Regions from separate parts of the Enterobacter sp. R4-368 genome, predicted to be linked through region 1. Evidence: predicted binding sites of a transcription regulator. Region 1 holds the regulator's gene; the other holds the start of a gene.
What was found. The regulator LexA, encoded in region 1, represses DNA repair genes until DNA is damaged. The targets are predictions, from matches to a motif close to TNCTGTATGTACATACAGNA.
Positions count from the first base shown of each region.

Region 2: the regulator LexA is predicted to act here: its motif matches at 5,157-5,176, upstream of metR (HTH-type transcriptional regulator MetR).

Region 1 is NC_021500.1:3,343,758-3,360,032, forward strand. It holds gene H650_RS15725 (maltoporin) at 1-432, shown strand, start outside; gene malM (maltose operon protein MalM) at 541-1,488, shown strand; gene ubiC (chorismate lyase) at 1,669-2,166, shown strand; gene ubiA (4-hydroxybenzoate octaprenyltransferase) at 2,179-3,054, shown strand; gene plsB (glycerol-3-phosphate 1-O-acyltransferase PlsB) at 3,095-5,518, opposite strand; gene H650_RS15750 (diacylglycerol kinase) at 5,649-6,017, shown strand; gene lexA (transcriptional repressor LexA) at 6,126-6,743, shown strand; gene dinF (MATE family efflux transporter DinF) at 6,825-8,159, shown strand; gene H650_RS15765 (CsbD family protein) at 8,337-8,546, shown strand; gene zur (zinc uptake transcriptional repressor Zur) at 8,832-9,347, opposite strand; gene H650_RS15775 (conjugal transfer protein TraF) at 9,632-10,948, shown strand; gene ycaC (isochorismate family cysteine hydrolase YcaC) at 11,027-11,650, opposite strand; gene dusA (tRNA dihydrouridine(20/20a) synthase DusA) at 11,918-12,955, shown strand; gene pspG (envelope stress response protein PspG) at 13,090-13,332, shown strand; gene H650_RS15795 (quinone oxidoreductase) at 13,521-14,504, opposite strand; gene dnaB (replicative DNA helicase) at 14,564-15,970, shown strand; gene alr (alanine racemase) at 16,116-16,275, shown strand, end outside.
Region 2 is NC_021500.1:3,218,370-3,234,644, forward strand. It holds gene recQ (ATP-dependent DNA helicase RecQ) at 1-12, shown strand, start outside; gene rhtC (threonine export protein RhtC) at 74-694, shown strand; gene rhtB (homoserine/homoserine lactone efflux protein) at 732-1,352, opposite strand; gene pldB (lysophospholipase L2) at 1,462-2,454, shown strand; gene yigL (sugar/pyridoxal phosphate phosphatase YigL) at 2,480-3,280, shown strand; gene H650_RS15205 (carboxylate/amino acid/amine transporter) at 3,385-4,284, shown strand; gene metR (HTH-type transcriptional regulator MetR) at 4,172-5,125, opposite strand; gene metE (5-methyltetrahydropteroyltriglutamate--homocysteine S-methyltransferase) at 5,361-7,622, shown strand; gene H650_RS15220 (ABC transporter substrate-binding protein) at 7,754-8,731, shown strand; gene H650_RS15225 (ABC transporter permease) at 8,735-10,447, shown strand; gene H650_RS15230 (ABC transporter ATP-binding protein) at 10,435-11,463, shown strand; gene H650_RS15235 (dienelactone hydrolase family protein) at 11,496-12,302, opposite strand; gene udp (uridine phosphorylase) at 12,562-13,323, shown strand; gene rmuC (DNA recombination protein RmuC) at 13,459-14,916, shown strand; gene ubiE (bifunctional demethylmenaquinone methyltransferase/2-methoxy-6-polyprenyl-1,4-benzoquinol methylase UbiE) at 14,983-15,738, shown strand; gene ubiJ (ubiquinone biosynthesis protein UbiJ) at 15,750-16,275, shown strand, end outside.

The DNA of each region.
Region 1 (16,275 bases):
TCTCTGGGTGATAATTGGGATCTGATGTACGTCGGTATGTATCAGGACATTGATTGGGATAACCAGAATGGTACCAAATGGTGGACCGTCGGCGTGCGCCCAATGTACAAATGGACACCAATCATGAGCACCTTGCTGGAAGTCGGTTATGACAACGTCAAATCCCAGCGCACTAACGACACCAACAATCAGTACAAAATCACCCTTGCGCAACAGTGGCAAGCAGGCGACAGCATCTGGTCTCGTCCGGCAATCCGTGTATTCGCAACTTATGCGAAATGGGATGAAAAATGGGGCTACAACACCAGCGATAATCCGGGCACGAATGCCAACTATGGTCTGGCAACCCGCAATGGTACGGGCGGCTCAAGCTTCGGTCGTGGCGACAGCGACGAATGGAGCTTCGGTGCCCAGATGGAAATCTGGTGGTAAGTTTTTCCCTCATGCAATGACCAAAAGAGGGGCGAAAGCCCCTCTACTCCTGATAAACAGCGCGCTATTGCCTGGCCACCGCTGTTTCGCATCCTGAAGGTGATAACAATGAAAATGAAAAAAAGTCTCATCGCTCTGTGTCTCTCCACGGGTTTGCTGGCGGGCACACCGGGTATCAGTTTTGCTGATGTGAATATCGTCCCACAGAACACCGCGGCAGCGCCGTCGATTCCAAACTCTGCACTTCAACAACTCACCTGGACACCTGTCGATACGTCCAAAAGCCAGACGGTTCGGCTTGCAACAGGTGGGCAGCATCTGAACGTCGCGGGCATAACCGGTCCCGTTGCGGCGTTTAGCGTGCCTGCCAATATTGGTGAGCTTACGCTGACGCTTTCCAGCGATGTTAATAAAAATACAGGGGTTTTTGCGCCAAATGTGCTGGTATTTGATCAAAACATGTCGCCTGCGGCTTATTTCCCCAGTAGCTATTTTACCTACCAGGAGCCGGGGGTATTAAATGCTGACCGTCTGGAAGGGGTTATGCGCCTGACGCCTGCGCTGGGCCAGCAGAAGCTCTATATCCTTGCGTTTACGACCGAAAGTGATTTGCAGAAAACCACCACACTGCTCGATCCGGCCAAAGCCTATGCTAAAGGCGTGGGCAACGCGATCCCTGATATCCCCGATCCGATTGCCCGTCATATTGCTGACGGAGTGGTAAACCTGAAGGTAAAAAATAGTAGTGGTTCCAGTGTGTTAGTCGGCCCGCTGTTTGGCTCTTCTGGCCCGGCTTCCGTTACCGTGGGCAACACCGCTGCACCGGCTTACAACACGCAACCGGCTCCTGCCGCCGCGCCCGCTGCGGCTCCTGCGCCAGTGGCGAAAAGCGAGCCGATGCTCAACGATACAGAGAGCTACTTTAACCAGGCCATCAAACAAGCCGCTTCCAAAGGTGATATTGATAAGGCGCTGAAATTATTGAATGAAGCAGAACGCCTCGGGTCGAAATCCGCCCGTGCCACTTTTATCAGCAGTGTAAAAGGCAAGGGGTAATCTCTCCCCACAATGCTGATATTTGCAGCAACTGGTGCGTCGCCTGACGCACCTTTTTTTCCGGCGCAGATGCGCGCTGTTGCGCATCTGTTGCGCTGATGAAAACTGAATGAAGTTTCCCCGCCCCGTGCGCCGGTTCTGCGATACAATAACGCTACGTTATGTACCGGAGAGTAAGGCATGTCACACCCTGCGCTTACGCAACTGCGTGCGCTGCGCTACGTAGACGCAATTCCCGCGCTTGAACCGCAACTGCTCGAGTGGCTGTTGCTGGAAGATTCAATGACCAAACGTTTTGAGCAACAAGGCAAGACGGTCAGCGTTACGCTGATTCGGGAAGGCTTTGTGACGGTGGATGAGATCGCCGAAGAACGCGACAGTCTGCCGAAGGAGGATCGTTACTGGTTGCGGGAAATTATTCTCTGCGCCGACGGGGAGCCCTGGCTCGCCGGACGCACCGTGGTGCCGGAATCTACGCTGAGCGGTCCGGAACTGGCGCTGCAAACCCTGGGTAAAACGCCGCTTGGGCGATATCTCTTTACCTCATCTACGCTTACGCGTGACTTTATTGAAATCGGTCGTCATGAGCAGCTCTGGGGACGCCGTTCCCGTCTGCGTCTGGGCGGGAAACCGCTGATGCTGACCGAACTGTTTTTGCCTGCATCGCCGCTGTACTAAGAGGAAAAGAAAATGGAGTGGAGTCTCACGCAGAATAAGCTGTTGGCCTTTCACAGGCTTATGCGTACGGACAAACCAATTGGCGCTTTGTTGCTGCTGTGGCCAACGCTGTGGGCGCTGTGGGTGGCGACGCCGGGCGTGCCGCCGCTGTGGATTTTGCTGGTTTTTGTCGCGGGCGTCTGGCTGATGCGCGCTGCCGGTTGTGTCGTCAATGACTATGCGGATCGTAAATTCGACGGTCATGTTAAACGCACGGCAAATCGCCCGTTGCCAAGCGGCGCGGTAACGGAAAACGAAGCGCGCGTGCTGTTTGTGGTGCTGGTGCTGCTGGCCTTCGCGCTGGTGCTGACGCTAAATGTCATGACCATTTTGCTCTCCGTCGCGGCGCTGGCGCTAGCGTGGGTTTACCCGTTTATGAAGCGCTATACGCATCTGCCGCAGGTGGTGCTAGGCGCGGCGTTCGGCTGGTCGATTCCGATGGCGTTTGCGGCCGTGAGTGAATCTGTACCGCTGAGCTGCTGGATTATGTTTCTCGCCAACATCCTGTGGGCGGTCGCGTATGACACGCAGTATGCGATGGTTGACCGTGACGATGATGTGAAGATTGGCATCAAGTCGACGGCAATTCTGTTTGGTCGTTTCGACAAGCTGATTATCGGGATATTGCAGGTGGCAGTGCTGATGCTGATGGCGTCGATTGGCTGGCTGAATGGGCTGGGCTGGACCTACTACGGGACGGTGCTGATCGCCGGTGCGCTGTTTGTTTACCAGCAAAAGTTGATTGCCGGGCGTGAGCGTGATGCCTGTTTTAAAGCGTTTATGAACAATAACTATGTAGGGCTGGTGCTGTTTTTAGGGCTGGCGTTAAGTTACCTGCATTTGCCTTGAGTTTTTTCCCCTCTCTGACAAGAGAGGGGAACATTTACCCTCACGCTTCCGCTTGCGTCGCGCTCTCAATCGTCAGACGCACATCCGACGTTATCAAATCCGCCAGCATCTGGTACACGTTTAAGGTACGCGCCGGATCCGCATCGCCGGTATCGCTGATATAACCTTCATCGCGTAGCGTCAGCACCAGCGTACTGAACACCGCTTTATCGAAGAACTCCGGTGCGTTGATACCGTGCAGCACCGACAGGCGCTGCGCCAGCGTACGGCTCTCTTTTTCCAGCGTACTGCGGTTCATCGCCGGGTTGGCGCTCAGCAGCCAGAAAGTGATGGCATAACGCTGTAAGGTTTCTCGCGCGCCTGCCGCCAGCAGTTGCAAGGTGCGGGAGTGCGCCGGATTGATGCTCAGACGATCGTCTTTCACCGTCAACAAGCCCTGGCGCAGCAGCTCTTGCGTCAGGTTCTCCAGCACTTGCGCCAGCTCCGCTTTTTCCCAGCGCAGGAACAGCTCGGCTTTCAGCATCGGGTAGAGTAACTCGACGTGGCGCAGGATCTCGCTACGGGAGATAGCGCGATGCTGGGTGACAATCGCCGCCAGCAGCGACGGCAGCATCAGCATATGCGCAATGTTGTTGCGGTAGTACGTCATCAACACCGCCTGCTCACGCGGCAGAATGATGATATCGCCGATGGTGTCTTTTTCGACTTCGAACTTGTTCATCTGCAGCGCGTGGTCGATAAGCTCGCTGGCGCTGGCCGACGGGGTGGTCGAATCCGGCGAATAAGGCACGTTGCGCATCAGCTCAAGATAGCAGCTTAACTGCTCGGTCAGTTGCTCGCGGGTCAGCGAACGCTGGCGGGAAGCCAGCAGCGCCGTACAGCACAGGTTCATGGCGTTAGCCGCACCAGCGTTGTTGATGCGCACCATCAGATCAGCGGCAATGGTGTTCACCGTTGGTGTTAACCACGCCGGACGGATGGATTCAATGGGATCGATGGCTTCGCGCCACTCCGGAACATGGTGGTTCAGGTAGTTCATCAGCGGAATGGGTTCGCCGAAGTTCACATAGCCCTGACCGAGGTTACGCAGCTTGCTTAAACCACGCAGCATCTGCAACAGGCTCTCTTTCTCTTTTGTCGCGCCACGCAGCTCTTTGGCGTAAGTGCCCACTTCCATCACGTGTTCATACCCGATGTAAATCGGCACCAGCGTGATGGGGCGCGTACCGCCGCGCAGCATCGCCTGAATGGTCATCGACAGCGTACCAGTTTTCGGATCCAGCAAACGTCCGGTGCGCGAACGCCCGCCCTCAACGAAGTACTCTACCGAATAACCGCGGCTGAACAGCTCACCCAGATATTCGCGGAACACGGTGGAATAGAGCTTGTTGCCTTTAAAGGTGCGGCGAATGAAGAAAGCGCCCAGGCGGCGGAAAATCGGCCCGGCGGGCCAGAAATTCAGGTTGATACCGGCAGCGATATGCGGCGGCACCAGCCCCTGGTGATAGAGCACATAGGAGAGCAGCAGGTAGTCCATATGGCTACGATGGCAGGGCACATAGACAATTTCGTGACCGTCGTGCGCCAGCTGGCGTACGCGCTCTGCATTATGCACATTGATGCCCTGATAGAGACGGTTCCAGGTAAAACCCAGAATGCGGTCGGTCAAGCGGATCATCTCGTAGGAGAAGTTCGCGGCGATCTCTTCCATCAGCGCGATGGCGTTTTGCTGCGCTTTATCATGGGAGATTTTTTTGCTGCGCGCTTCATCTTCGACCGCGCGGGCAATCGCTTTAGAAGAGAGCAATTTGTTAAACAAATCCTGACGCGCCGGCAGACGTGGGCCTACTGCGGCCAGACGCTGGCGGGCAAAGTGCATACGCGCCACGCGCGCCAGTTTTTGCGCGATAATTTTATCGGTGCCGTGCTCCGTCGCCATACGGCGCAGCGAAACCGGCGGTGAAAAACGCACAAAGCTGTCGCGGCCAAGCCAGGAAACAGCAAAGAATTTCTGGATGCCGTTCAGCATGCGCAGCGGCGGATTAATTTCGCCTTTTTCACGTCCGGGCGAACGGCCAAACATCACCGATACCGGCACCATTTGCACGTCCAAATCGGGATGGCTGCGGTGTAGATCCAGGTAGTCGTGGAACAGCTTGATCGACTCTTCTTTTGGCGCGTAATAAGTGAACACGCGCGGCCCACCGTGGATAAACACGAAACGCGGCAGCAACGCGCCGTCGATTTCCAGCGGTTCCAGCGGATCGGGCAACTCATGCGCCAGACACTGCGCGCGTAAAGTCAGTAAATCTGCCTTTGAGTTATAAGGCAGCACGTACATGATGGGGCGTGATGTATCGAGACCCAGTTCCTGTGCAGGTTCTGCGGGGATCGATTTACTTTTTACCAGCACGCTTAATGGTAAATTCAGTAATTTGTAGTAAATTCGTGGCCAGCCGGACATAAAGGATGTAAAGCCTCTGGTTAATAGTGCCATTGCGCCGCAAGAATATCAGAAAGCGCACATAATTTCTGTTGTACCGCTGCGCGCTTGCTGAGACATTGACGCCAATTTAATAAAAAGGTTCTTTTAAATGGCTAATAATACCACCGGTTTCACCCGGATCATTAAAGCCGCTGGATACTCCTGGAAAGGCGTTCGCGCCGCCTGGATTAATGAAGCGGCATTTCGTCAGGAGTCCGTTGCGGTTATCCTGGCAATTATAATCGCTTGCTGGCTCGATATTGACACAATGACGCGCGTACTGCTGATTGGTTCTGTGACGCTGGTAATGATTGTCGAAATTCTGAACAGCGCTATCGAAGCCGTGGTAGACAGAATTGGTTCGGAATTCCATGAACTTTCCGGGCGGGCGAAGGATATGGGGTCGGCGGCGGTGCTGATGTCCATCCTGCTGGCGCTGTTTACTTGGATCGCATTACTGTGGTCACATTTTCGATAACGCTTCCAGAATTCGATAACGCCCTGGTTTTTTGCTTAAATTTGGTTCCAAAATCGCCTTTAGCTGTATATACTCACAGCATAACTGTATATACACCCAGGGGGCGGGATGAAAGCATTAACGGCCAGGCAGCAAGAGGTGTTCGATCTTATTCGCGATCGCATCACTCAAACCGGTATGCCACCAACGCGTGCGGAAATCGCACAGCAATTGGGGTTCCGTTCCCCAAATGCGGCGGAAGAACACCTCAAAGCGCTGGCGCGCAAAGGGGTTATCGAAATCGTATCTGGCGCATCACGCGGCCTTCGTCTGCTGCTTGAAGAAGAAGAGGACGATATCGGCTTACCGCTGATTGGTCGCGTCGCTGCGGGTGAGCCGCTGCTGGCTCAGCAGCATATCGAAGGCCATTACCAGGTCGATCCGAGTCTCTTTAAACCTCATGCGGATTTCCTGCTGCGCGTTAGCGGTATGTCGATGCGTGACATTGGCATTATGGATGGCGATCTGCTGGCGGTGCATAAAACGCAGGATGTGCGTAACGGCCAGGTCGTTGTAGCGCGCATTGAAGACGAAGTGACCGTCAAGCGTTTAAAAAAGCAGGGTAACACCGTCGAACTGTTGCCGGAAAACAGCGAGTTTTCCCCGATCGTTGTCGATCTTCGCGATCAAAACTTCACCATCGAAGGGCTGGCGGTCGGTGTTATTCGTAATGGCGCGTGGTTGTAACGCACATTCGCTTTGCTGCGGGGCGGGTTCAGGTTCCGCAGCGATCTCCTCTTTTCCCTCATTAAATTTCACATTCAAACCATGCCACTGCTAACCGCATCTGACAAAGCGCTCTGGCGGCTTGCGCTGCCGATGATCTTCTCGAATATCACTGTCCCATTACTGGGGCTGGTGGATACGGCGGTAGTGGGGCATCTGGACAGCCCGGTTTACCTGGGTGGTGTGGCGATTGGTGCAACGGCGACCAGTTTTCTCTTTATGCTGCTGCTCTTTTTGCGCATGAGCACCACCGGCCTGACAGCTCAGGCGTTCGGCGCGAAAAATGCGCCCGCGCTGGCGCGTGCGTTAGTCCAGCCTTTGCTGCTGGCGCTAGGGGCCGGCGTGTTGATTACCCTGTTGCGCACGCCGCTTATCGACCTGGCGCTGCATATCACTGGCGGTAGCGAGGCGGTACTGGAACAGGCGCGACGGTTCCTGGATATTCGCTGGTTGAGTGCGCCTGCTTCGCTGGGCAATCTGGTGTTGCTCGGTTGGTTGCTCGGCGTGCAGTATGCGCGTGCACCGGTGATATTGCTGGTGGTGGGGAATCTGCTCAACATCGTGCTCGATGTGTGGCTGGTCATGGGGCTGCATATGAATGTGCAAGGTGCGGCACTTGCCACGGTCATTGCAGAATACGCCACCTTCGCTATTGGTTTATGGATGGTGCGACACGTACTGGTAATGCGCGGCATTTCATTGCTGACGCTGAAAAATGCATGGCGCGGTGGCGTACGGCGCTTGCTGGCGCTGAACCGCGATATCATGTTGCGTTCGCTGCTGCTGCAACTCTGCTTTGGTTCGATAACGGTGTTTGGTGCCCGGCTCGGGGATGAGACGGTGGCGGCAAATGCGGTGCTGATGATGTTTTTAACCTTTACCGCCTATGCGCTGGATGGTTTCGCGTATGCGGTTGAGGCGCACTCCGGGCAGGCTTACGGTGCCAGAGACGGCAGTCAATTGATGCATATCTGGCGGGCTGCCTGCCGGCAGGCCGGTCTGGTGGCGCTGTTCTTTGCCGTTGTGTATGCAGTGGCGGGTCAGCAAATTATCGGGCTGTTAACATCGTTACCCGCGCTGCAACAGCTTGCCGGACATTATCTGATTTGGCAGGTTATCTTACCGTTGGTGGGGGTGTGGTGTTATCTGCTGGACGGTATGTTTGTCGGTGCCACGCGCGCGGCCGAAATGCGTAACAGTATGGCAGTGGCGGCGGCGGGGTTTGCCGCTACGCTACTCACCGTGCCTGTTTTGGGCAATCACGGTTTGTGGCTGTCACTTGCTGTATTCCTTGCTCTGCGTGGGCTGACGCTGGCGCTAATATGGCGTCGTCACTGGCGTAACAACAGTTGGTTTGCTGCCAGCGCTCCTTCCTGATAGCGCTTTATTTTCTAAGGTAACGCTCCGATTTTCTCGTCTCGTTTACGCTACTTTTATCTTGTTAAATGGTTAAAGATTCCGAATAAAATTCATAATGCCGAATCCCTGACTACAATAATCAGTACGTTCAGCACGGTGAGAACGTCATTTTAACCGAACGATAAGGAGTCCATGATGAATAAAGACGAAGTCGGCGGTAACTGGAAACAGTTTAAAGGCACAGTGAAAGAGAAATGGGGCAAACTCACCGACGATGATATGACTATCATTGAAGGTAAACGTGATCAGTTGGTGGGTAAAATCCAGGAACGTTACGGTTACGCAAAAGATCAGGCGGAAAAAGAAGTGACGGACTGGGAAACGCGTAATGATTACCGTTGGTAGCCAGCACATCCCCTCAAATGTGTTAACCCTCTAAAGGCTACCCTGCCCGAAGGTACAAGGATGTACCACCCCTCCAGATTCCATATTTATTAACTCTAACTACATTGTTTTGCGCACAAACTTCCTGATTTTGTGCTCTTATCGCATCCCTCTGTCTGCCTCGTTTTACCAACAGTTCGCCCGACCCAGAGCTCCCGCAGCATGCACTTGCTCGCCGCCATTAAAATGCGAAACCTGGCGGGTTGTGTTGCAGGTAATAAAGAGCTGATAAAAGACGGGAAACCATTATCGCGGTTTTTTCTTTAGCGGGACGCTATGGTCATGGTGGCAGTGATCGTGATGGCGGCAGGCTTCCACTTCCACGCAGGCCGCACACAGGCCATGGGCTTCAATCACATTATGACGCAGGGCAAAACCCATTTTCGCCGCCAGCGCATGCATAATATCTTCCACACCTTCGGCCTGCTCTTCTTTCACCGAACCGCAGCGGTCGCAAATAAACATCGCAGAAGTATGCGTCGGCTGATCAAAAAGGTGGCACAGCACGTAACTGTTGGTGGACTCAACCTTGTGGACAAAGCCTTGCTCCAGCAGGAAATCAAGCGCGCGGTAAACTGTCGGCGGTTTTGCTTGCGGTTCGCTCTCGCGCAGCAGGTCGAGCAAATCATACGCGCTGATCGCCCCTTGTTGCAGGCTCAGTAATCGCAACACTTCAAGGCGCTGGGGAGTCAGGCGCACATTGCGCTGCGCGCACAGCTTTTCAGCCTGCACTAACATCTCTTGCGAAGTGGTCTTATCCATTGGCGCCCTCGGGGTGGTGGGAACAGAAACCCACACTTTACCATGTCCTGCCCAAAACGCCGAGATCGCCGCCCGTAAACTCCTTTTCTCACTTTCCTTCCCGAAACGAATTTCCTCTTCTATAAATATTGAGAGTTTCCTCAATAACTATAACGTTCATATATATCCTGTACGTTCACATGATTTAGCTTCTTTTTTGGTCGTTGTTCGCAGCAATAGTGAATTCCTGTTTCTTTTAAAATAAACAGGCTTAAAAAAACTCATCTGGCTACGAGACACATATTGTGAATAAAAAACGTAAACTTTCAGTGGTCGCTATCGCTGTCTCCTTCTTTGCAGCAAATCAGGCAGGAGCAGCCAATACCTGGGCAGAAGCACGTAACGATGCAATGGGAGGAACCGGTGTTGCATCGGCAAATTATGGTAGTGGGGCACTCATCAACCCGGCGCTGCTGGCGAAAGCCAAGCCGGAAGATGACGTCACGATTATCCTGCCGAGCGTGCAGGCGCAAATTACCGACAAAGATAACCTTCGCGATGAAATCGATAACATCAATGACAAAATTGATGGTTACAAGGATGTGGTCGATAACCTGACCGCCGCACAGATCATTGCTAACCCGATTGGTACATTAAATCAGTTCCAGGGGGCGGCGAAAGATTTGGCTGACGAACTGGTGTTCCTGAAAGGCAAAACCGCGCAGGCCAAAGCCGCTGCCGGGCTTGCCGTTAGTATTCCCAATGATGTGCTTTCGCTGGCCTTTGTTACCAAAGCCTACGCCCACGCCCGTGTCAGCTCGAATATCGATCAACAAGATATTGATTACCTGCGCGGCATTCAGAACAACGACGGCATTGCTTTGAGCGAAGCGCTGCGGGCGGTTGTCTCGCCAAACGGTAGCGAAGAGATCACCAAAAACCTTAACTCTACCGCTGCCGGTCGTGCGGCAATCGTCTCTGACTTTGGTATCGCCATGGCGCGCCAGTTTGAAGTCGCTGGCGTGCCGTTGTCCCTTGGCGTGACGCCGAAACTGCAAAAAACGTGGGTCTACAACTACACCGCGTCTATTTATGACTATAAGAGCAGCGACCTGAGAGACAGCCGTTATCGTACCGATGACACAGGCTTTAACATCGATGTCGGTGCTGCGGCAGATCTTAGTGAAAACATCACTGTGGGCTTAACCGGCACCAACCTTATCTCGCGCGATATCGATACACAGAATATTCGAATTCGCAATGGTAGAACCGGTGTGGTCACCAATTACAAAGATACCTACCAGATTAGCCCGGTAGTGACGGCTGGCGCGGCCTGGCATAATGAGCTGGTGACATTAAGCGCCGACGGGGATTTAACCGAAACCAAAGGCTTTAAGAGCGAGAAAAACTCCCAGTACGTGGGCGTTGGTGCGGAAGTTCGCCCGCTTAGCTGGCTGGCGGTGCGGGCCGGTTACCGTGCGGATGTGAAAGGTGATGATAAAAACGTCTTCACAGGCGGTGTCGGTTTTGCACCGTTTAACCGTGTCCATGTCGATTTGATGGGTCTGGTTGGTGAAGATGAAACCTGGGGCGCAGGCGCACAGCTAAGCGTCACATTCTAAGATGTTCTGGCCGGAGGCTTGATGCCTCCGGTTCTTTTTTATGGCTTATAAATCAGATGATTAAGCCAAGAAGTGGAATTAAATGTTGCTCATCTTGGCATAGCTGGTCATCAAATTGCCGTAATCAGGAATATGAGTACAGAAAAGATTGCCCAACCCTTCAATATCGTTACGCCAGTCGCGGTGTAACTCGCAGGCAACACCAAACCAGGTCATCAACTGCGCCCCGGCCTGCGACATACGGTTCCATGCTGAATGACGGGTAATTTCATTAAATGTACCTGACGCATCGGTGACGACAAACACCTCGAAGCCCTCTTCCAGCGCAGATAACGCCGGAAATGCCACGCAAACTTCCGTTACGACTCCCGCAATAATCAACTGCTTCTTACCCGTTGCTTTTACGGCTTTCACAAAATCCTCGTTATCCCAGGCGTTGATATTACCAGGACGAGCAATGTAGGGCGCCGCAGGCAATTGTGTTTGCAGTTCCGGCATGAGAGGGCCATTCGGGCCAGTCTCGAAGCTGGTTGTCAGAATGGTGGGTAGCTTAAAATATGTAGCGAGGTCGGCCAGCGCCAGCACGTTGTTTTTGAATTTATCCGGATCGAGATCCCGGACCAGTGATAGCAAGCCCGTTTGATGATCGACGAGCAACACAGCGGCATTGTTTTTATCAAGACGTACATACGGTTTAGTCATTTTCCTTAACTCCCTTTGACCTGTTACGGTTATAAATAGCTTTCGCTATTAATGAACATTTCCTATGCCTACCAAAAATGTTAGGTAGTGGTTTCGTTTTGTACAAGGCGACCCCGGGCATATATCCATAACAGATGCTGACCATGCATTGTGTCAGCGGGTTTACGTGCTTCCTCTATGCTAGAATAATGCCCCGCTATTTCAGACGCTGGCGATTGCCGGACCTGAGTGGAAATCAGATACGACAAACCTTTTTAACTGTCCAAAATGCACGGTAACCCTGAAATGACAAACCCCCATCAAACCAACGCAACGACGCTCAATTCCACTCAACACTGGAATGGCCGGTTTAGCGTGGCGCCGATGCTCGACTGGACGGACAGACATTGCCGCTACTTTTTGCGTTTGCTGTCGCGCCAGACGTTGCTCTACACCGAAATGGTCACCATCGGTGCCATCATTCATGGCAAGGGGGATTACCTGGCGTACAGCGAAGAAGAACATCCGGTCGCGTTGCAGCTCGGCGGCAGCGATCCGGCGCAGCTTGCCCATTGTGCAAAGCTGGCCGAAGCGCGCGGGTATGATGAAATTAACCTCAACGTCGGGTGTCCGTCCGATCGTGTGCAGAATGGTCGTTTCGGCGCGTGTCTGATGGGCGAAGCGCAACTGGTGGCGGATTGCATTAAAGCGATGCGTGATGTGGTGTCGATTCCGGTCACTGTCAAAACGCGTATTGGCATTGACGATCAGGACAGCTACGAATTTCTCTGCGATTTTATTGGCACCGTGGCCGGAAAAGGCGAGTGCGAAAGCTTTATCATCCATGCGCGCAAAGCGTGGCTTTCGGGGTTAAGCCCGAAAGAGAACCGGGAAATTCCGCCGCTGGACTACCCGCGTGTGTATCAGCTGAAACGTGATTTTCCGCACCTGAAAATGGCCATTAACGGCGGTATCAAATCGCTGGAAGAAGCCAAAGCGCATCTGGAGCATATGGATGGCGTGATGGTCGGTCGTGAAGCGTATCAGAACCCTGGCATACTGGCGTCTGTTGACCGCGAGATCTTTGGCGCAGACGTGGCGGATGCCGATCCGGTCGCCGTGGTGCGCGCGATGTATCCCTACATTGAGCGCGAGCTGAGCCAGGGCGCGTATCTCGGACATATCACACGGCATATGCTGGGGCTGTTTCAGGGCGTTCCCGGCGCGCGTCAGTGGCGTCGTTATCTGAGTGAAAATGCGCATAAAGCCGGTGCGGATATCGCGGTAGTGGAACACGCGATCAACCTGGTGGCCTCAAAGCGTTAAAGTTTCACCAAAAGGTAGTCAAATTCACTAAGCTCCGCCTTCTGTTGCGGAGCTTTTTTATTGATAAATAAGCTAATTTTTTCCTGGCATGGTTCTTGTAATAACCGGGGAGTTACCTCTTTGGGAGATCCATCATGCTGGAATTACTGTTTATCGTGGGCTTTTTTATCATGTTGCTGGTGACCGGCGTTTCGCTGCTGGGCATCATCGCGGCGCTGCTGGTGGCAACGGCTGTTATGTTCCTCGGCGGGCTTTTCGCGTTGATGATCAAGCTATTGCCATGGCTGCTGCTGGCCGTCGCCGTTGTCTGGATTATCCGTGCCGTGAAAGAACCGAAGCTCCCACGTTATCAACGCAATAACCGCTGGCGTTACTAAAGTATTGCGTGGTTCGTCACATACCGAAGACTTTTCCCGGTACATTGCTTAGAACCGAATAGGATTTACTTATTAAATCTGTCACTATCGCGACGTTAACGAATTCATCGCGCTGTACCCTACAATGCAGCCGAACTAAAAAAGAAAGGGCTTCCCACGGGAAGCCCTAATTCTTTCAGGCGATTAGCTTAAGGGATCAACAGACTGGAGCCCTGCGTCGCCCGACTCTCCAGCACTTCATGCGCCCGCTGTGCATCGTGCAGCGCGAACTTCTGGCTCTCAGCCACATCCACTTTGATAACCCCGCTGGCAATCAGCGAAAACAGCTCATTACTGGCTTCCTGCAACTCTTCCCGGTTAGTGACATAGCCATTGAGGGAGGGGCGCGTGGCGTAGAGCGAGCCTTTCTGGTTAAGAATACCCAGATTCACGCCGGTCACCGGGCCGGAAGCGTTACCGAAACTGACCATCAGCCCACGACGGCGCAGACAATCAAGTGACGTCTCCCAGGTGTCTTTCCCTACCGAGTCATACACCACCGCCACCTTTTTACCGCCGGTGAGTTCTTTGACACGTTCCACCACATTCTCTTCGCTGTAGTTGATCACCTGCCAGGCACCGGCCTGTAACGCGCGCTGCGCTTTTTGCGCGGAACCCACGGTGCCAATCAGTTTCGCGCCAAGAGCTTTTGCCCACTGGCAGGCAATCAACCCGACACCACCGGCGGCAGCATGGAACAGGAACATTTCATCTGGCTTGATTTCGTAGGTTTTGCGCAGCAGATAAAACACCGTCAGACCCTTCAGGAATGACGCCGCAGCTTGTTCGAAGGAGATCGCGTTCGGCAGCACCGCGACTTTATCCGCCAAAACGTTATGCACCGAGCTATACGCACCCAGGCCCGATTGCGCATACACCACGCGATCACCCACTTTCACCTGCGTGACGCCGCTGCCCACTTTGCTTACCACGCCTGCCGCTTCGGTGCCCAGCCCGCTTGGTAACGCTGGCGGCGGATATAATCCGCTACGGATATAGGTATCGATATAGTTGATACCAATGGCTTTATTTTCTACCTGCACTTCGTTTTCCGCTGGCGCTGCGGGGGTGAACTCAACCGCTTTAAGCACCTCAGGCCCACCATGCTTTTGAAATTCTATTCTCGTCGCCATGCTTCCTCCTGATGTGATAATCTCTCAACCCATTCATTACCCGGATAGCTCCATTCACTATGGCAGGAAATAAACCCTTCAACAAACAGACTGAAACCCGCGACGTACAGCTCGAGGGGATGAAAGTGCCTCCGCATTCTATTGAAGCGGAGCAGTCGGTGTTGGGCGGTTTAATGCTGGATAACGAGCGTTGGGATGATGTCGCCGAACGCGTCGTGGCGGATGATTTTTATACGCGCCCGCACCGCCATATTTTTACCGAGATGCACCGCCTGCAGGAGATGGGCAAACCCATCGATCTGATAACGCTTGCAGAATCGCTGGAGCTGCAGGGGCAACTGGACATTGTCGGCGGCTTTGCTTACCTGGCGGAGCTCTCGAAAAATACGCCAAGTGCTGCGAACATCAGTGCCTATGCCGATATCGTGCGTGAACGTGCGGTAGTTCGTGAAATGATTTCGGTGGCGAATGAAATCGCCAACGCCGGTTTTGATCCGCAGGGGCGCAGCAGCGAAGATCTGCTCGACCTTGCCGAATCCCGTGTTTTCAAAATCGCCGAAAGCCGCGCGAATAAAGACGAAGGCCCGAAAAACATCGCCGATGTGCTTGAAGCGACCGTTTCGCGCATCGAACAGCTTTTCCAGCAGCCGCACGACGGTGTCACCGGTGTTAACACGGGCTACGACGATCTTAATAAGAAAACGGCAGGTTTACAGCCGTCGGATTTGATTATCGTTGCCGCGCGTCCGTCGATGGGTAAAACGACATTTGCGATGAACCTCGTCGAAAACGCGGCGATGTTGCAGGATAAACCGGTATTAATCTTCAGTCTGGAGATGCCCTCCGAACAGATCATGATGCGTTCGCTGGCCTCCCTTTCACGTGTCGATCAGACGCGTATTCGTACCGGCCAACTGGACGATGAAGACTGGGCGCGCATCTCCGGCACCATGGGCATCCTGCTGGAAAAACGCAACATCTATATTGATGACTCTTCCGGCCTGACGCCGACGGAAGTCCGTTCCCGTGCGCGGCGCATCGCTCGCGAGCATGGCGGCATTGGGCTTATCATGATCGACTACCTGCAACTGATGCGTGTACCGTCGTTGTCGGATAACCGTACGCTGGAAATCGCCGAAATCTCCCGCTCGCTAAAAGCGCTGGCGAAAGAGTTACAGGTGCCGGTGGTGGCGCTGTCGCAGCTTAACCGCTCGCTGGAGCAGCGCGCCGACAAACGTCCGGTGAACTCCGACTTGCGTGAATCCGGCTCCATCGAGCAGGACGCCGACTTGATCATGTTTATTTATCGTGACGAGGTTTATCACGAAAACAGTGACTTAAAAGGCATTGCAGAAATCATTATTGGTAAACAGCGTAACGGCCCAATTGGTACCGTGCGTCTGACATTTAACGGGCAGTGGTCGCGCTTTGATAATTATGCAGGGCCACAATACGACGACGAATAAATCCTCTTCATCCTTCGCATTCCAGGGACGTTGACCGCGTCCGTGGATCCCGGTCGCCTGGTTTATACCAAACCGCCGGGATCGACGGACTTGTCGTCTTCCTGTAGACGAATGATGTTGACGATTGCTTGATAGGGTAATGTAAATGCAAGCGGCAACCGTAGTAGTTAACCGCCGCGCTCTGCGACACAATCTGCAACGCCTGCGTCAACTGGCTCCCGCCAGCCGCGTGGTTGCGGTCGTGAAAGCGAACGCCTATGGACACGGTCTTCTCGAGACCGCGCGAACGCTCCCCGATGCCGATG
Region 2 (16,275 bases), 130 kb from region 1:
GAAGAAGAGTAGTCAGCCTGCGAAAAAAATGGGAGGATGGTTTCCCCCTGAACTATTTTCCCGCGAGTTATCTATGTTGATGTTATTTCTCACCGTGGCGCTGGTGCATATCGTCGCACTGATGAGCCCCGGCCCCGATTTCTTCTTCGTTTCACAAACCGCCGTCAGCCGCTCGCGCAAAGAAGCGATGATGGGCGTGCTCGGTATCACCACCGGCGTCATGATTTGGGCCGGCGTGGCACTGCTCGGCCTGAACCTGATCCTCGCAAAAATGGCGTGGCTGCATAACATCATTATGGTCGGCGGCGGCCTGTATTTATGCTGGATGGGCTACCAGATGTTGCGCGGCGCGCTGAAGAAAGGGCCGCAAAGCAGCGATGCGCCGCAGGTTGAGCTGGCCGCCAGCGGACGCAGCTTTATCAAAGGGTTACTGACCAATCTCGCTAACCCGAAAGCGATCATTTACTTTGGCTCAGTGTTTTCACTGTTTGTTGGAGATAGCGTGGGCGCTGGCGCGCGCTGGGGTATTTTTATGCTGATTGCGGTGGAAACCTTTGCCTGGTTTACCGTGGTCGCCAGCCTGTTCGCCTTACCGCAAATCCGTCGGGGTTATCAGCGTTTGGCGAAGTGGATTGATGGTTTTGCTGGCGCACTGTTCGCCGGTTTTGGTATCCACCTGATTATTTCCCGCTAAGCGATAAACGCCGGATAGCCGCTATCCGGCTCTCTTTTCAGGCGTGTCTTGCCGATGCCAGCAGCGCGCCGACCAGCATAAACAACGAACCAAACACTTTGTTCAACGCTTTCATCTGATGCGGGCCTTTGATCCATGCCGCAATGCGCTGCGCCAGCGTGGCGTAGCCAATCATCACAATGATATCCACCACGATGGTGGTGACGCCGAGCACCACGTACTGCATCACTTGCGGTTGATGCGGGACGATAAATTGCGGGAACAGTGCGGCGAGAAAAACAATGCTCTTCGGATTGGTCAGGTTGACGAATACGGCGCGTTTAAACAAACGCCCGCGCGTTTGAGTTTTTGCCAGCGTATTGAGATCGATAGCGCCCGCAGCGCGCCACTGCTGGATGCCAAGCCAAATCAGATAAGCCGCGCCCGCCCATTTCAGCACTTCAAAGGCCAGCACCGAGCGTGAAAATAATGTGCCTAAACCGACACCGACCAGCACGATGTGAATGGCTAAACCGGTTTGTAGCCCGGCAATCGACGCCGCCGCGCCGCGATAACCGTGGCTGATGGACGTGGACATGGTGTTAATCGCGCCGGAGCCGGGGGACAGGCTCAGGATTAAGGATGTCAGCAGGTAGGCGAACCACCATTCGAAGGTCATGAGAAACTCCCTGGATATCGGTTTTTATGCCACAATACGCTATTGGCAGCGGAATTTGCTATGGGTCACAAAAAAACGATTTTACATGGCTAAAAGGGGCGAAATCCCAATGTTTCGGCACAAATCGACATGGGAAACCAGAGAAAAAGCGTTCGCGGCTTTTACCATGGGACCGCTGATGGATTTCTGGCGTTCGCGGGAAGAAGCGGTCTTTACCGGCGTGGACGATGTGCCGGTCAGTTTTGTCCGTTTTCGCGCGCAAAGTAACGACCGCGTTATTGTGATTTGTCCCGGCCGCATCGAAAGCTACGTAAAATACGCAGAGCTGGCGTATGACCTGTTCCACCTCGGTTATGACGTGTTGATTATTGATCATCGCGGCCAGGGGCGTTCCGGGCGAATGTTGCCGGACACGCATCGTGGCCATGTGGTGAAATTCAGCGATTATGTCGACGATCTGGCGGCGTTTTGGGATCAGGAAGTGGCCAGCGGGCCGTGGCGCAAACGCTATATCCTTGCCCATTCGATGGGTGGTGCCATTTCCACCCTGTTTTTACAGCGCTATCCGCAAGCCTGCGATGCGATTGCCCTGTGCGCGCCCATGTTCGGCATTATCATTCGCCTGCCTGAATGGATGGTGCGCCCGTTGCTGGACTGGGCTGAAAGTTACCCGAGTCTTCGTGAGGGTTACGCCATTGGCACCGGGAGCTGGCGCCCGTTGCCGTTCGCGATAAACGTGTTAACCCACAGCCGCGAGCGCTATCGCCGTAATTTGCGTTTTTATGCCGATGAACCGCAGCTTCGCGTTGGCGGGCCCACCTGGCACTGGGTACGCGAAGGGATCCTCGCCGGTGAACACGCGCTGGCGGGGGCGGAAAAAGACGCCACGCCGACATTGATTATTCAGGCAGAAGAGGAGCATGTGGTGGATAACCGCATGCATCAACGCTTCTGTGAACGACGCGCCGCAGCGGGCCACCCTTGTGAAGGGGGGAAACCGCTGGTCATACAAGGCGCGTACCATGAGATCCTTTTTGAAAAGGACGCCATGCGCTCGGTCGCGCTCAACGCCATCGTCGAATTCTTCGACCGGCATAACTGATGAATTATTGAGGTTAAATTTTCTTATGTACCAGGTTGTTGCATCTGATTTAGATGGCACATTGCTCTCCCCCGACCACACACTGTCGCCCTTTGCCAAAGAAACGTTAAAACTGCTTACCGCGCGCGGCGTCAACTTCGTCTTCGCCACCGGCCGCCACCATGTGGATGTCGGGCAAATCCGCGACAATCTGGGCATTAAAGCCTATATGATCACCTCCAACGGTGCGCGGGTACACGACACCGATGGCAATCTGGTGTTCACCCATAACCTGGATCGCGATATCGCCACCGATCTGTTCGGCGTGGTGCATAACGAGCCGGATATCATTACCAACGTCTACCGCAACGATGAGTGGTTCATGAACCGCCACCGCCCGGATGAGATGCGTTTCTTTAAAGAAGCGGTGTTCCAGTATTCGCTGTATGAACCGGGTTTGCTTGAGCCGGAAGGGATCAGCAAAGTCTTCTTCACATGTGAAAGTCATGAAAAACTGCTGCCGCTCGAGCAGGCCATCAACGCCCGCTGGGGCGATCGCGTGAACGTCAGTTTCTCTACCTTAACCTGCCTGGAAGTGATGGCGGGCGGCGTGTCGAAAGGCCATGCGCTGGAAGCGGTCGCCGGCGCGCTGGGTTATAGCCTGAAAGAGTGCATCGCCTTTGGTGACGGCATGAACGACGCGGAAATGCTGTCGATGGCGGGCAAAGGTTGCATTATGGGTAACGCTCACCAGCGCCTGAAAGAACTGCACCCGGAGCTGGAAGTGATTGGCACCAACGCCGATAACGCCGTACCGCATTACCTGCGTAAGCTGTTCCTCGAATAAGATTGACGAGTGGTTTTAAATTAACCGCTCGTCAACTAAATACTCAAACTTTGCGCAACTGAGTTCGCTACAATGCCTGTCCACTCATCGAAGAGACATTCATTGTGGCGTTACTCATCATCACCACTATTTTGTGGGCTTTCTCTTTTAGCCTGATTGGCGAATACCTTGCGGGCCATGTCGACAGCTACTTCTCCGTGCTGATGCGCGTGGGGCTGGCGGCGCTGGTCTTTTTACCGTTTCTGCGTGCGCGTGGGCATAACCTCAAGACCATTGGCCTGTACATGCTGGTGGGCGCGCTGCAACTGGGCATTATGTACCTGTTCAGCTTCCAGGCGTATCTCTACCTGACGGTGTCTGAATTCCTGTTGTTTACCGTTTTCACACCGCTGTATGTCACCCTGATTTACGATCTGCTCAGTAAGCGCGGGCTGCGCTGGAGCTACGCGCTGAGCGCCGGGCTGGCGGTAATTGGCGCGGCGATTATTCGCTACGACAAAGTGAGCGATCACTTCTGGATTGGTCTGATTCTGGTGCAACTGGCGAATATCAGCTTTGCCATTGGTATGGTCGGCTACAAACGCCTGATGGAGACGCGCCCGATGCCGCAACACAACGCGTTCGCCTGGTTTTATCTTGGCGCATTCGTGGTCGCCGTTGTGGCGTGGTTTGTGATGGGTAATCCGCAGAAATTGCCGACCACGACGCTGCAATGGAGCGTGCTGGTGTGGCTTGGCGTGGTGGCATCCGGGTTGGGTTATTTTATGTGGAACTACGGCGCCACGCAGGTGGATGCCGGGACGCTCGGCATCATGAACAATGTGCATGTTCCCGCCGGGTTACTAGTTAACCTCGCGATCTGGCAGGAACAACCGCACTGGCCGAGCTTTATTATTGGTGGTGCGGTGATAATGGCCTCGCTGTGGGTGCATCGCCGTTGGGTCGCTCCGCGCTCCGCACAAAAGGCAGATGGTCGCAAGCGTGGTTCCGCGCTGAGCGAATAAACGCTTCCGTTACCGGCTGACGCTGCTCGCCGTCGCGCACGGCGGCGTACAGCCGGCTCCACAATCCTTCGCCCAGGGTTTTGGTCACTATCAGACCCTGGCGCTCAAAACTCTCCACCACCCAGTGCGGCAGCGCCGCAATGCCCATCCGCGCGGCAACCATCTGAATCAGCAGCAGCGTATTATCAACGCTTTTCAGCGACGGGCTCACGCCCGCCGGTTGCAGGAAGTGACGCCAGATATCCAGGCGGCTGCGCTGTACGGGGTAAATCAGCAGCGTTTCGCTGGCGATATCGTCCGGCGTGATGCGCGCTTTCGCCGCCAGCGGATGATCGGGGGCGAGCACCAGACGCACTTCAAAATCAAACATCGGCGAATAGTGCAGACCGCTGCGCGGCAGAATGTCGGAGGTCATGACCAGATCCAGCTCGCCCTGTTGCAGCGCAGGTTGCGGATCAAACGTGACGCCGGATTTGAAATCCATCTCCACTTGCGGCCAGTTCTGGCGGAAGTTCTCAAGCGCAGGTGTCAGCCACTGAATACAGCTATGGCACTCAATAGCGATGCGCAGCGTGGCTTGCTGCGGCTCATTGCAGGCCTGCAGCGCGCGGCTAATCTGCGGCAGCACCTGATTTGCCAGTTGCAGCAGAATTTCACCCTGCGGCGTAAAGCGCAGCGGCTGGCTTTTCCGCACAAACAGACGAAAGCCAAGGCGCTGTTCCAGATCGCTGAACTGGTGGGAAAGCGCGGACTGCGTTTGATGCAGCGTTGCCGCCGCTGCCGCCAGCGACCCGCTGTTTCGTAACGCCTGTAGCGTTTTCAGGTGTTTAATTTCGATCATGAAAGTCCTTCACTCCGGCATGAACATTTTGCGCTTGAGGAATATACAGTACCTACACAATATGGATGTGTAAACATCTGGACGTCTAAAAATCCTGTGTCTTTCGAATTAATGGTGCGTTGGCTGCGCTCTTTCACCCCAGTCACTTACTTCAGTAAGCTCCTGGGGATTCATGAACTTGCCGCCTTCCCTTAATCCGAAATCCTTTGGATTAACCCAATTGAAGAGGCTAAAAATGACAATTCTTAATCACACCCTCGGTTTCCCTCGCGTTGGCCTGCGCCGCGAGCTGAAAAAAGCGCAAGAGAGCTACTGGGCGGGTAACTCCACCCGTGAAGAGCTGCTGGCGGTAGGGCGCGAGTTGCGCGCCCGCCACTGGGAGCAGCAAAAAGAGGCCGGTATCGATCTGCTGCCGGTGGGCGATTTCGCCTGGTACGACCATGTTCTGACCACCAGCTTGCTGCTGGGCAATGTGCCGGCTCGTCATCAGAACAACGACGGTTCCGTCGATATCGACACCCTGTTCCGCATTGGTCGTGGCCGCGCGCCAACCGGCGAACCGGCGGCAGCGGCGGAAATGACCAAATGGTTCAACACCAACTACCACTACATGGTGCCGGAGTTCAGCAAAGGCCAGCAGTTCAAACTGACCTGGACGCAACTGCTGGACGAAGTAGACGAAGCGCTGGCGCTCGGCCATAAGGTGAAACCTGTGCTGCTGGGCCCGGTCACTTACCTGTGGCTGGGCAAAGTGAAAGGCGAACAGTTTGATCGTTTAAGCCTGCTGAACGACATTCTGTCGGTCTACAAACAGGTGCTAGGCGAGCTGGCAAAACGCGGTATTGAGTGGGTACAAATCGACGAACCGGCGCTGGTGCTGGAGTTGCCACAAGCCTGGCTGGATGCGTTTAAACCAGCTTACGACGCGCTTTCCGGCCAGCTAAAGCTGCTGCTGACCACCTATTTTGAAGGTGTGACGCCGAACCTTGATGTGATCACCGCGCTGCCGGTGCAGGGGCTGCACGTTGATTTAGTACACGGCAAGGACAACGTGGCCGAGCTGCACTCGCGTCTGCCTGCTGACTGGCTGCTTTCTGCCGGTCTGGTGAATGGTCGTAACGTCTGGCGCGCCGATCTCACCGAGAAATATGCGCAAATCAACGAAGTGGTCGGTAAACGTCCGCTGTGGGTTGCCTCTTCGTGTTCTTTGCTGCACAGCCCGATCGATCTGAGTGTTGAAACGCGTCTGGATGCGGAAGTGAAAAGCTGGTTCGCCTTCGCCCTGCAAAAATGCCAGGAACTGGCGCTGCTGCGCGATGCGCTGAACAGCGGTAATACGGAAAAACTGGTGGAATGGAGCGCCCCGATTCAGGCGCGTCGCCACTCTACGCGCGTTCACAACACGGCAGTAGCGCAGCGTCTGGCGGCGATCACCGCGCAGGACAGCCAGCGTAACAGCCCGTACGCCGAGCGCGCGAAAGCCCAGCGCGAGCGCTTTAAGCTGCCTGCCTGGCCGACCACCACTATCGGCTCTTTCCCGCAGACTACCGAGATTCGCGGCCTGCGGCTGGATTTCAAAAAAGGCAATCTCGACGCGGGTAATTACCGCACTGGTATCGCCGAACATATCAAACAGGCGATTGTCGAGCAGGAGCGTCTGGGCTTAGACGTGCTGGTGCATGGCGAAGCCGAGCGTAATGACATGGTGGAGTACTTCGGTGAAAACCTGGATGGCTTCGTCTTTACACAAAACGGCTGGGTGCAGAGCTACGGCTCCCGCTGCGTAAAACCACCAGTGGTTATCGGCGACGTCAGCCGCCCGGAAGCGATTACCGTCGAGTGGGCGAAGTATGCGCAGTCGCTGACCGATAAACCGGTGAAAGGGATGCTGACCGGCCCGGTGACCATTCTTTGCTGGTCGTTCCCGCGTGAAGACGTGAGCCGCGAAACCATCGCCAAACAGATTGCGCTGGCACTGCGTGATGAAGTGGCGGATCTGGAAGCGGCAGGGATTGGCATTATCCAGATTGATGAACCGGCACTGCGCGAAGGTTTGCCGCTGCGTCGCAGCGACTGGGACGCCTATCTGGCCTGGGGCGTGGAGGCTTTTCGCATCAACGCGGCGGTGGCGAAAGATGACACGCAGATCCATACCCATATGTGTTACTGCGAGTTTAACGACATCATGGATTCCATCGCCGCGCTGGATGCCGATGTGATTACCATTGAAACCTCGCGATCGGATATGGAACTGCTGGAGTCGTTCGAAGAGTTTGAGTACCCGAACGAAATCGGCCCGGGTGTGTACGATATTCACTCGCCGAACGTACCGAGTGTCGAGTGGATCGAAGCACTGCTGCAAAAAGCCGCGCAGCGTATCCCGGCACAACGTTTGTGGGTGAACCCGGACTGCGGCCTGAAAACCCGCGGCTGGCCGGAAACCCGTAGCGCGCTGGCGAACATGGTGAAAGCCGCGCAGAACCTGCGTCAGCAGTAAGTCTTACCGCGCCGCCCGGTGTGAAACCGGCGGCGCGTCATTCCTCTGTAACAAGCCAACATCGCTTCGGTAACATTTTTGTCAAACTCCCTTGTTTAAATCGTCGCAACGAAAACACAGGGGACTGAACCATGAGTAAGAAAAGTGTGCTGGCAGCGGTACTGCTGGCCATCATCAGTACGTCAGCTTTCGCCAAATCCACTCTGACGCTCTATACCAGCCAGCCCAATGAAGATGCGCAAATGACCGTCAGCGCCTTTGAAAAAGCGCACCCGGACATTGAAGTGAAATGGATCCGCGACGGAACTACCAAGCTGACCGCGCGTTTGCAGGCAGAGTTAGCCGCCGGTGGCGCCGCCCCGGACGTGCTGCTGATTGCCGACAGCGTGACCATGGAATCCCTGAAACAGCAAAATCTACTGGCGGCGTATAAATCACCGCAAGCGACGCGTTTTGATGCGCAGTTGTATGACAAAGAGGGCTACTACTACGGCACCAAACTGATCACCACCGGTATTGCTTATCACAGCAAAGCCCCCGTTAAGCCAAGCTCCTGGCAGGATCTGCTCAAACCGGAGCTGAAAAACATGACCACCCTGCCAAGCCCGCTCTATTCCGGCGCGGCGCAAATCCACCAGGCGACGCTGATGAACGATCCGGCGCTCGGCTGGCAATACTACGAGAAACTAAAAGAGAACGGTGCGATGCCGCAAAGCGGTAACGGCGCGGTGATGAGCGCGATTGCGTCCGGCAGCAAAGCCTATGGCGTGCTGGTGGATTACATGGCGATCCGCGAAAAAGCCAAAGGCGCACCGATTGAGTTCGTCTTCCCGAAAGAGGGCGTCAGCATTGTTACCGAGCCGGTAGCGATGATGAAAAACGCGAAAAACCCGCAGGCGGCGAAAGCGTTTATCGACTTTGTGCTCTCGGATGAGGGGCAAAAACTGGTGCTCCAGCAGGGCTATCTGCCCGCCGACGCCACCTTGCCGGTTCCGGCCGGGTTCCCGCCGCGCGACAGCATCAAGCTGATGCCGTTTGATGCAGCAAAAGCGTTGGCCGAGACGGAAGCCAATAAAAAGCGCTTTGCCGACCTGTTCGGAAACCGCTAATTGATGACCAGTATGACGCTGCGCCAGCACGCCAGCGGCGGCCCGGCAAAAGGGCTGCTCTGGCTGTTATTATTTCTTGTTGCGCTACTGAGCCTGCTGCCCAGCCTGCGGTTGCTGGTCTCTGCGCTGGTTGACGGGCGCCACGGCAGCGACAGCAGTTTGTGGCGTGTGATGAGCAACCCTTCCACCTGGCTTGCGCTGTGGCACAGCCTGTATACCAGTGGGCTGGGCATGCTGCTGTCACTGCTGCTGGGTAGCCTGTTCGCTTTTTGCCTGGCGCTGACCAATATCCGCCTCAAACAGCTGTGGGTATTTCTGTTTATGCTGCCGATGATGATCCCGCCGCAGGTCACCGCGTTAAGCTGGCTGCAACTTTTGGGGCCGGGCAGCATCTTGCTCAATAGCATTGGTCTTGCGCCAGGGTTTGGCAGCAGCAACCCGCTCTATTCGGCAGAAGGCATCGCATTGCTGCTCGGTATTCAGCATGCGCCGCTGGTGTTTCTGGCGCTGCGCACCCAGCTACAGTGTTTGCCAAAAGAGCATATTGAAGCCGCACGATTACACGGCGCATCGTTGTGGCGGGTGTTCTTCGACATTGTGTTGCCGCTGTGCCGTACTGCATTGTGGGCCGGGGCGGCGATCGCGTTTGTTTCGGCGCTCGGTAATTTTGGTATTCCGGCGATGCTGGGCATCCCGATTTCCTACTTTGTACTCCCTGTGTATATCTATCAGACGCTTTCCAGCTTTGGCCCGGCGATGCTGAACGACGTGGCGGCGCTGTCGGTGCTGATGGGGATGCTGGCAATTGGCATTGTCACGCTGCAAGGCCACATGCAGCGGCGTTATGCGCTGCCGCTGATTGGCATGGCGGGGCGCGCGCTGGGTTTCACCCTCGGCAAATGGCGGCTGGCGGTCGAGTTATTATTGGCGGCGGTGCTGTGTGCCATCCTGCTCGCGCCGCTAGTGGCGCTGATTACCACCTCGCTGGTGCCGACGCTTGGCGTCGCGCTGAATAGTGAAACGCTTACCTTTGCCGCCTGGCGAGGGATCTTTGATGCGCAAAGCGCCACGTTACGCGCGCTCAGCAACAGCCTGTTTTTATCGATCTCGGCGGCTGTGGTGTTGATGTTGCTCAGCCTGCCGCTAGCGTGGCTGCTGGTGCGCTACCCGAACCGGCCGTTGCGCTGGCTGTATTTAATTATCGACATCCCCTATACCTTGCCCGGCGTGGTGCTGGCGATTGCCTGTATTCTGCTGTTTGCTCGCCCATTGCCGCTGATCGATATCAGCCTTAGCGGCACGCTGGGCATTATCTTTTTCGCCTATCTCGCACGTTTCCTCACGGTTTGCCTGAAGCCGGTGCACAGCAGCATGCTGCAACTGGATCCCGCAATGGAAGAAGCGGCCAGCCTGGCTGGGGCGAACTTCTCCCGGCGACTGCGCCATATCGTCCTGCCGTTGCTGGCACCGGCGGCGTTTGCCGGGGCGTTGCTGGTATTCCTCACAGCGGTGAATGAACTCACTGTCTCGGCGCTGCTGTGGAGCGCCGGGAAAGAGACGCTGGGCGTGGTGATTTTTAACCTTGATGAGAGCGGCGATAAGGTGCTGGCATCGGCGCTTTCCGTGCTGGTTGTCATTCTGGTGGCGCTGGTGATGCTGTTGCTCAGCGCGCTTGGCCGCTATTTACCGAAAGGAGTGATCCCTTGGCAGAGCTGAGACTGGAACATCTAAGCAAAGCATTTGCCGGCCAGACCGTGGTGCGGGATATCAATCTGACCATTCCGCAGGGGGCGTTTACCGCCCTGTTGGGGCCAAGTGGCTGCGGCAAAACCACCACGCTGCGTATTCTTGCGGGGCTTGAGACCTTGAGCGAAGGGCGCTTATGGCTGGGCGATCGTCTGCTGGCAGATAAAACGCTGCACACTCCGCCGGAGCAGCGCGATATGGGGATGGTCTTTCAGTCTTATGCGCTGTGGCCGCATATGACGGTTGCCGGGAACGTGGGCTACCCGCTAAAGCTGCGCAATGTGCACGGCGCTGCGCGTCACAAGCAGGTGATGGACGCGCTGGAGGTGGTTGAACTGGGTGCTTACGCCGCACGTTCGCCGCAAGAGTTAAGCGGTGGTCAGCGTCAACGCGTGGCGCTGGCGCGCTGCCTGGTCGCGGAGCCACAAGTGGTGTTGCTTGATGAACCGCTGGCAAACCTCGATCGCCATCTGCGTGCCACCATGGAACAGACTTTCCGTGATTTTCATCGCCGCACTGGTGCAACGTTTGTCTATGTCACCCATGATCAGGCGGAAGCGATGGCGCTCGCCAGCCATATCGCGGTGATGCACCAGGGCGAACTGATGCAGTGGGGCGCACCGCAGGCGCTGTATCAGCAGCCGCAGAATGGCTGGGTGGCGCGTTTTATTGGTAAGGGGAGTGTGCTGATGCTGGCGACGCCCGCCGGGGTACAGCAACTGGATGGCGCGCAAATGCATGCTGGGCTGGCGCATACTGGCGCGGATCTTCACCAGCCGGTGCTGGTTCGCCCCGAGCATGTGCAGGTAGCGAGTGAGGGTCTGAGCGCTGAGGTACAAAGCTGCATTTATCAGGGCGAGCGCTATTTGCTTGATTTACGCCTGCGCGATGGGCAAACGCTGAGTGCCTTTCATCATGCACCGCTGCAATGCAAACAGATCGTGGCGGTACGTTTGACCCAGGGCTGGCGTCTCGAAACAGCATGAGGTGCGCCGGGCATTTACTCCGGCGCACACCGTCACTTTTTACTGTACTGCGCAAACCATGCCAGCATCCGCTGCCAGCCATCAGCGGCGGATTCTGCGTGATAGCTCGGACGATAGTCCGCATTAAACGCGTGGCCCGCTTCGGGGTAGACGATGATTTCCGCTTTGGCGTTCGCGGCTCTCAGCGCCTGGCGCATGGTTTCCACGCTCTCCAGCGGAATGCCGGTATCCTGCGCGCCATATAAACCGAGCACTGGCGCGGTAAGTTCAGTGGCAATATCCACCGGATGGCGCGGAGAATTAAGTGATTTTTCCCCCACCAGCTTGCCATACCAGGCGACGGCGGCTTTCAACTGCGGATTGTGCGCGGCATACAGCCAGGCGATACGCCCGCCCCAGCAAAAACCGGTCACTAAGAGTTGGTGAGCGTTCCCGCCGTTACGCGCCGCCCAGCTGGCGACGTGATCCAAATCGGCAAGCACTTGCGCGTCCGGTACTTTGCTTACCAGGCCGCTCAGCAGGGTTTGAATATCGGCAAAATCATTCGGATCGCCCTGACGGAAGTAGAGCTCCGGCGCGATGGCGAGATAGCCCTCCAGCGCCAGACGGCGGCACAGATCGCGAATATGTTCATGCACGCCGAAAATTTCCTGTACCACAATGACAATCGGCAAGGGACCTTCTGCATTTTTCGGCCGGGCATGAAAAGCGGGCATATTTTCGCCCTGTGTCGGAATAGACGTTTCGCCTGCGATTAAGGCGTCTTCCGACGTATGAACAACGGTTGAAGCAAGGGGTGAAGCCGCAGGTGCAAAGCCTGGTGTGTTGTTGGTTGTCATGGCATTCTCCATACCTTTTTTAGCGCTTCAATAACTATAGACGGGAAGGCCTGCCGCGCGCGCAAATCACCGTGCCGTAGACTATCTTTGCTGCTGAGTTGTGGGATGTGTCATGTTAGTGTGATGTAAGTCACTAATTTATGGAAATGAACTGCAATCAGTTTAATTCATGGTGATATCAGTCACGAAATTATGTCCGTGCCTTCTGTAAAGTATCTTTTTGCCTCTACTGATAAAACCGACCACAGAGGAGTCTGTTATGTCCAAGTCTGATGTTTTTCATCTCGGCCTCACCAAAAACGATTTACAAGGGGCTACGCTGGCCATCGTCCCTGGCGATCCGGAGCGTGTGGAAAAGATCGCCGCGCTGATGGATAAGCCGGTCAAACTGGCATCCCACCGCGAATTCACCAGCTGGCGCGCAGAGCTGGATGGCAAACCGGTTATCGTTTGTTCCACCGGCATCGGCGGCCCGTCAACCTCTATCGCCGTAGAAGAACTGGCGCAGCTTGGCATCCGCACTTTCCTGCGTGTGGGCACCACCGGTGCGATTCAGCCGCACATCAATGTTGGCGACGTGCTGATCACCACCGCGTCCGTGCGCCTTGATGGCGCGAGCCTGCACTTTGCGCCGATGGAGTACCCGGCGGTGGCGGATTTTGAGTGCACTACCGCGCTGGTTGCCGCAGCGGATGCGATTGGCGCAACGAAACATATCGGCGTGACTGCCTCTTCTGACACCTTCTACCCAGGCCAGGAGCGTTACGACACCTTCTCTGGCCGCGTGGTGAGCCGCTTTAAAGGTTCCATGGAAGAGTGGCAATCCATGGGCGTAATGAACTATGAAATGGAATCCGCCACGCTGCTGACCATGTGCGCGAGCCAGGGGCTGCGTGCCGGTATGGTTGCCGGTGTGATTGTAAACCGCACCCAGCAAGAGATCCCGAATGCGGAAACCATGAAGCAGACCGAAAGTCACGCGGTGAAAATCGTGGTGGAAGCGGCGCGTCGTCTTCTGTAATTCACCTCCCCGTTTGCTAAGGCCGACGCGTTCGGCCTTTTCTTTTTGCGTACTGCTTCGCAGGAAAACCCCTTCCAAACTGGACGTTTATACAGCACAATCCTCCGCTATATGCGTTATCACTAAGGGGACGTGGTGGACACTTCAATCATCGTCATGGCAGCCGTTGCGCTGGCGGGTTTACTGGTCGGCTGGCTGGCAGCAAGCTGGCGCGGGGCGCAACAGCAGGCGGATCTGCTCGCGGAGCAGCGAGATGTCTTTAGCGAACTGAGCGCCGCCCGGCAGCAGATAACCCAAAACGAACACTGGCGCGAAGAGTGCGAGCTGCTCAATAACGAGCTGCGCAGCCTGCAACATATCAATAGCTCGCTGGAAGCTGATTTGCGCGAAGTGACGACCCGACTGGAAGCTACCCAGTTACATGCCGAAGAGAAGCTGCGCCAGATGCACAGCAGCGAGCAGCGCTTGAGCGAGCAGTTCGAAAATCTCGCTAACCGCATCTTTGAGCAGAGCAATCGCCGCGTCGATGAACAAAACCGACAAAGTCTGAACGGTCTGCTAACGCCGCTGCGCGAGCAGCTTGATGGCTTTCGTCGCCAGGTGCAGGAGAGTTTTGGTCAGGAAGCGCGTGAACGGCATACGCTGGCGCATGAAATTCGCAACCTGCAACAGCTCAATGCCCAGATGGCGCAGGAAGCGATTAACCTGACGCGCGCGCTGAAAGGCGATAACAAAACCCAGGGTAACTGGGGGGAAGTGGTGCTGACCCGCGTGCTGGAAGCCTCTGGTCTGCGTGAAGGTTATGAATACGAAACCCAGGTCAGTATTGAAAATGACCATCGCGCGCGAATGCAGCCGGATGTGATCGTGCGTCTGCCGCAGGGCAAAGACGTGGTAATCGACGCCAAAATGACGCTGGTCGCCTATGAACGTTACTTCAATGCCGACGACGACTTTACGCGCGAAGGCGCGTTACAGGAACATATCGCCTCGGTACGCAACCATATTCGTCTGCTTGGTCGTAAGGATTATCAGCAACTGCCGGGGTTGCGCAGCCTGGATTATGTGTTGATGTTTATCCCGGTGGAGCCGGCCTTTTTGATTGCGCTGGACAGGCAGCCCGAACTGATCACCGAAGCGCTGAAAAATAACATTATGCTGGTCAGCCCGACGACACTGCTGGTGGCGCTACGCACCATCGCCAACCTGTGGCGGTATGAACACCAAAGCCGCAATGCGCAGCAGATCGCGGAGCGGGCGAGCCGCCTGTATGACAAAATGCGCCTGTTCGTTGACGATATGTCATCCATTGGCCAGAGTCTGGATAAAGCGCAGGACAATTACCGTCAGGCGATGAAAAAACTGAGTTCCGGGCGCGGCAATCTGCTGGCCCAGGCCGAGGCGTTTCGCGGGCTCGGTGTCGAAATCAAACGCGAGATTAATCCGGAATTGGCGGCGCAAGCACAGGATCAGGACGAAGAGTTTCGTTTGCGTTCCGGGCAAAACGATTCCCTCGATTGCTTTGAAGACAATGCATTAGAGAGCATGGCCGCGGACGAGGAGCCCGAATCGAAGGCTTCTTCGGGTGGTTGAATCGTAGGGCAATCGCCTCCAATCTGATACACTTCACAAACAATTTCTTGAATAGCAGGCACTAAGATGGCGGAAGATTCAAAAGAGACAACACACTTTGGTTTTCAGACCGTCGCCAAAGAAAACAAAGCCGACATGGTGGCGCATGTCTTCCATTCGGTCGCTTCAAAATATGACGTCATGAACGATCTGATGTCGATGGGCATTCACCGTTTATGGAAGCGCTTTACCATTGATTGCAGCGGCGTGCGTCGCGGGCAGAAAGTTCTCGATCTGGCCGGTGGTACGGGCGATCTGACGGCGAAGTTCTCCCGCCTGGTGGGTGAAACCGGCCAGGTTGTGCTGGCAGATATTAACGACTCGATGCTGAAAATGGGGCGCGAGAAACTGCGCAACCTCGGTGTGATCGGTAACGTAGAGTATGTGCAGGCAAATGCTGAAGCCTTGCCGTTCCCGGACAATACTTTCGACTGCATCACCATCTCGTTTGGTCTGCGTAACGTGACGGAAAAAGAGAAAGCGCTGCGCTCCATGTTCCGCGTTTTGAAACCGGGCGGTCGCCTGCTGGTGCTCGAATTTTCCAAGCCAATTATTGAACCGCTGAGCAAAGCCTATGACGCTTACTCTTTCCACGTCCTGCCGCGTATTGGTCAACTGGTAGCAAACGACGCGGAAAGCTATCGCTATCTTGCTGAATCCATCCGTATGCACCCCGATCAGGACACCCTGAAAGCGATGATGCAGGACGCCGGTTTCGAAAACGTCGATTACTACAACATGACGGCCGGTATCGTTGCTCTGCACCGTGGCTACAAATTCTGACAGGAGTGCGTATGCCTTTTAAGCCGATGGTTGCCGCCGGAATTGAACGTGTATTGAATACGTTTTTATACCGTGAAGGCGCGCTGAAACCCGCGCGCCAGCGTTTGCATGGCAAGGTGTTGCGCGTAGTGCTGCAAGAGTTCTCTTCCCCCTTTGTGCTGGTGTTCAGTGAGCGCCAGATTGATGTATTAGGCGAGTGGGAAGGTGAGGCCGACTGTTCCGTGATTACGCAACTGCGGGTACTGCCGAAGCTGCGTGACCGCCAGCAGCTGACTGCGCTTATTCGCAGCGGCGAGCTGGAAGTGCAGGGCGATATCCAGGTGGTGCAAAACCTGGTTTCGCTGATGGATTTGGCGGAATTCGATCCTGCCGAGATCCTCGCACCATGGACAGGCGATATCGCCGCTGAGGGGATCAGTAAATTCCTGCGCGGCGGGGCACGCTTTCTGCAACACGGTTTTCAACGCCAGCAACGCTATGTCGCTGAAGTGCTGACGGAAGAGTGGCGCCTTGCGCCGGGCGCACTGGAAGTTGCCT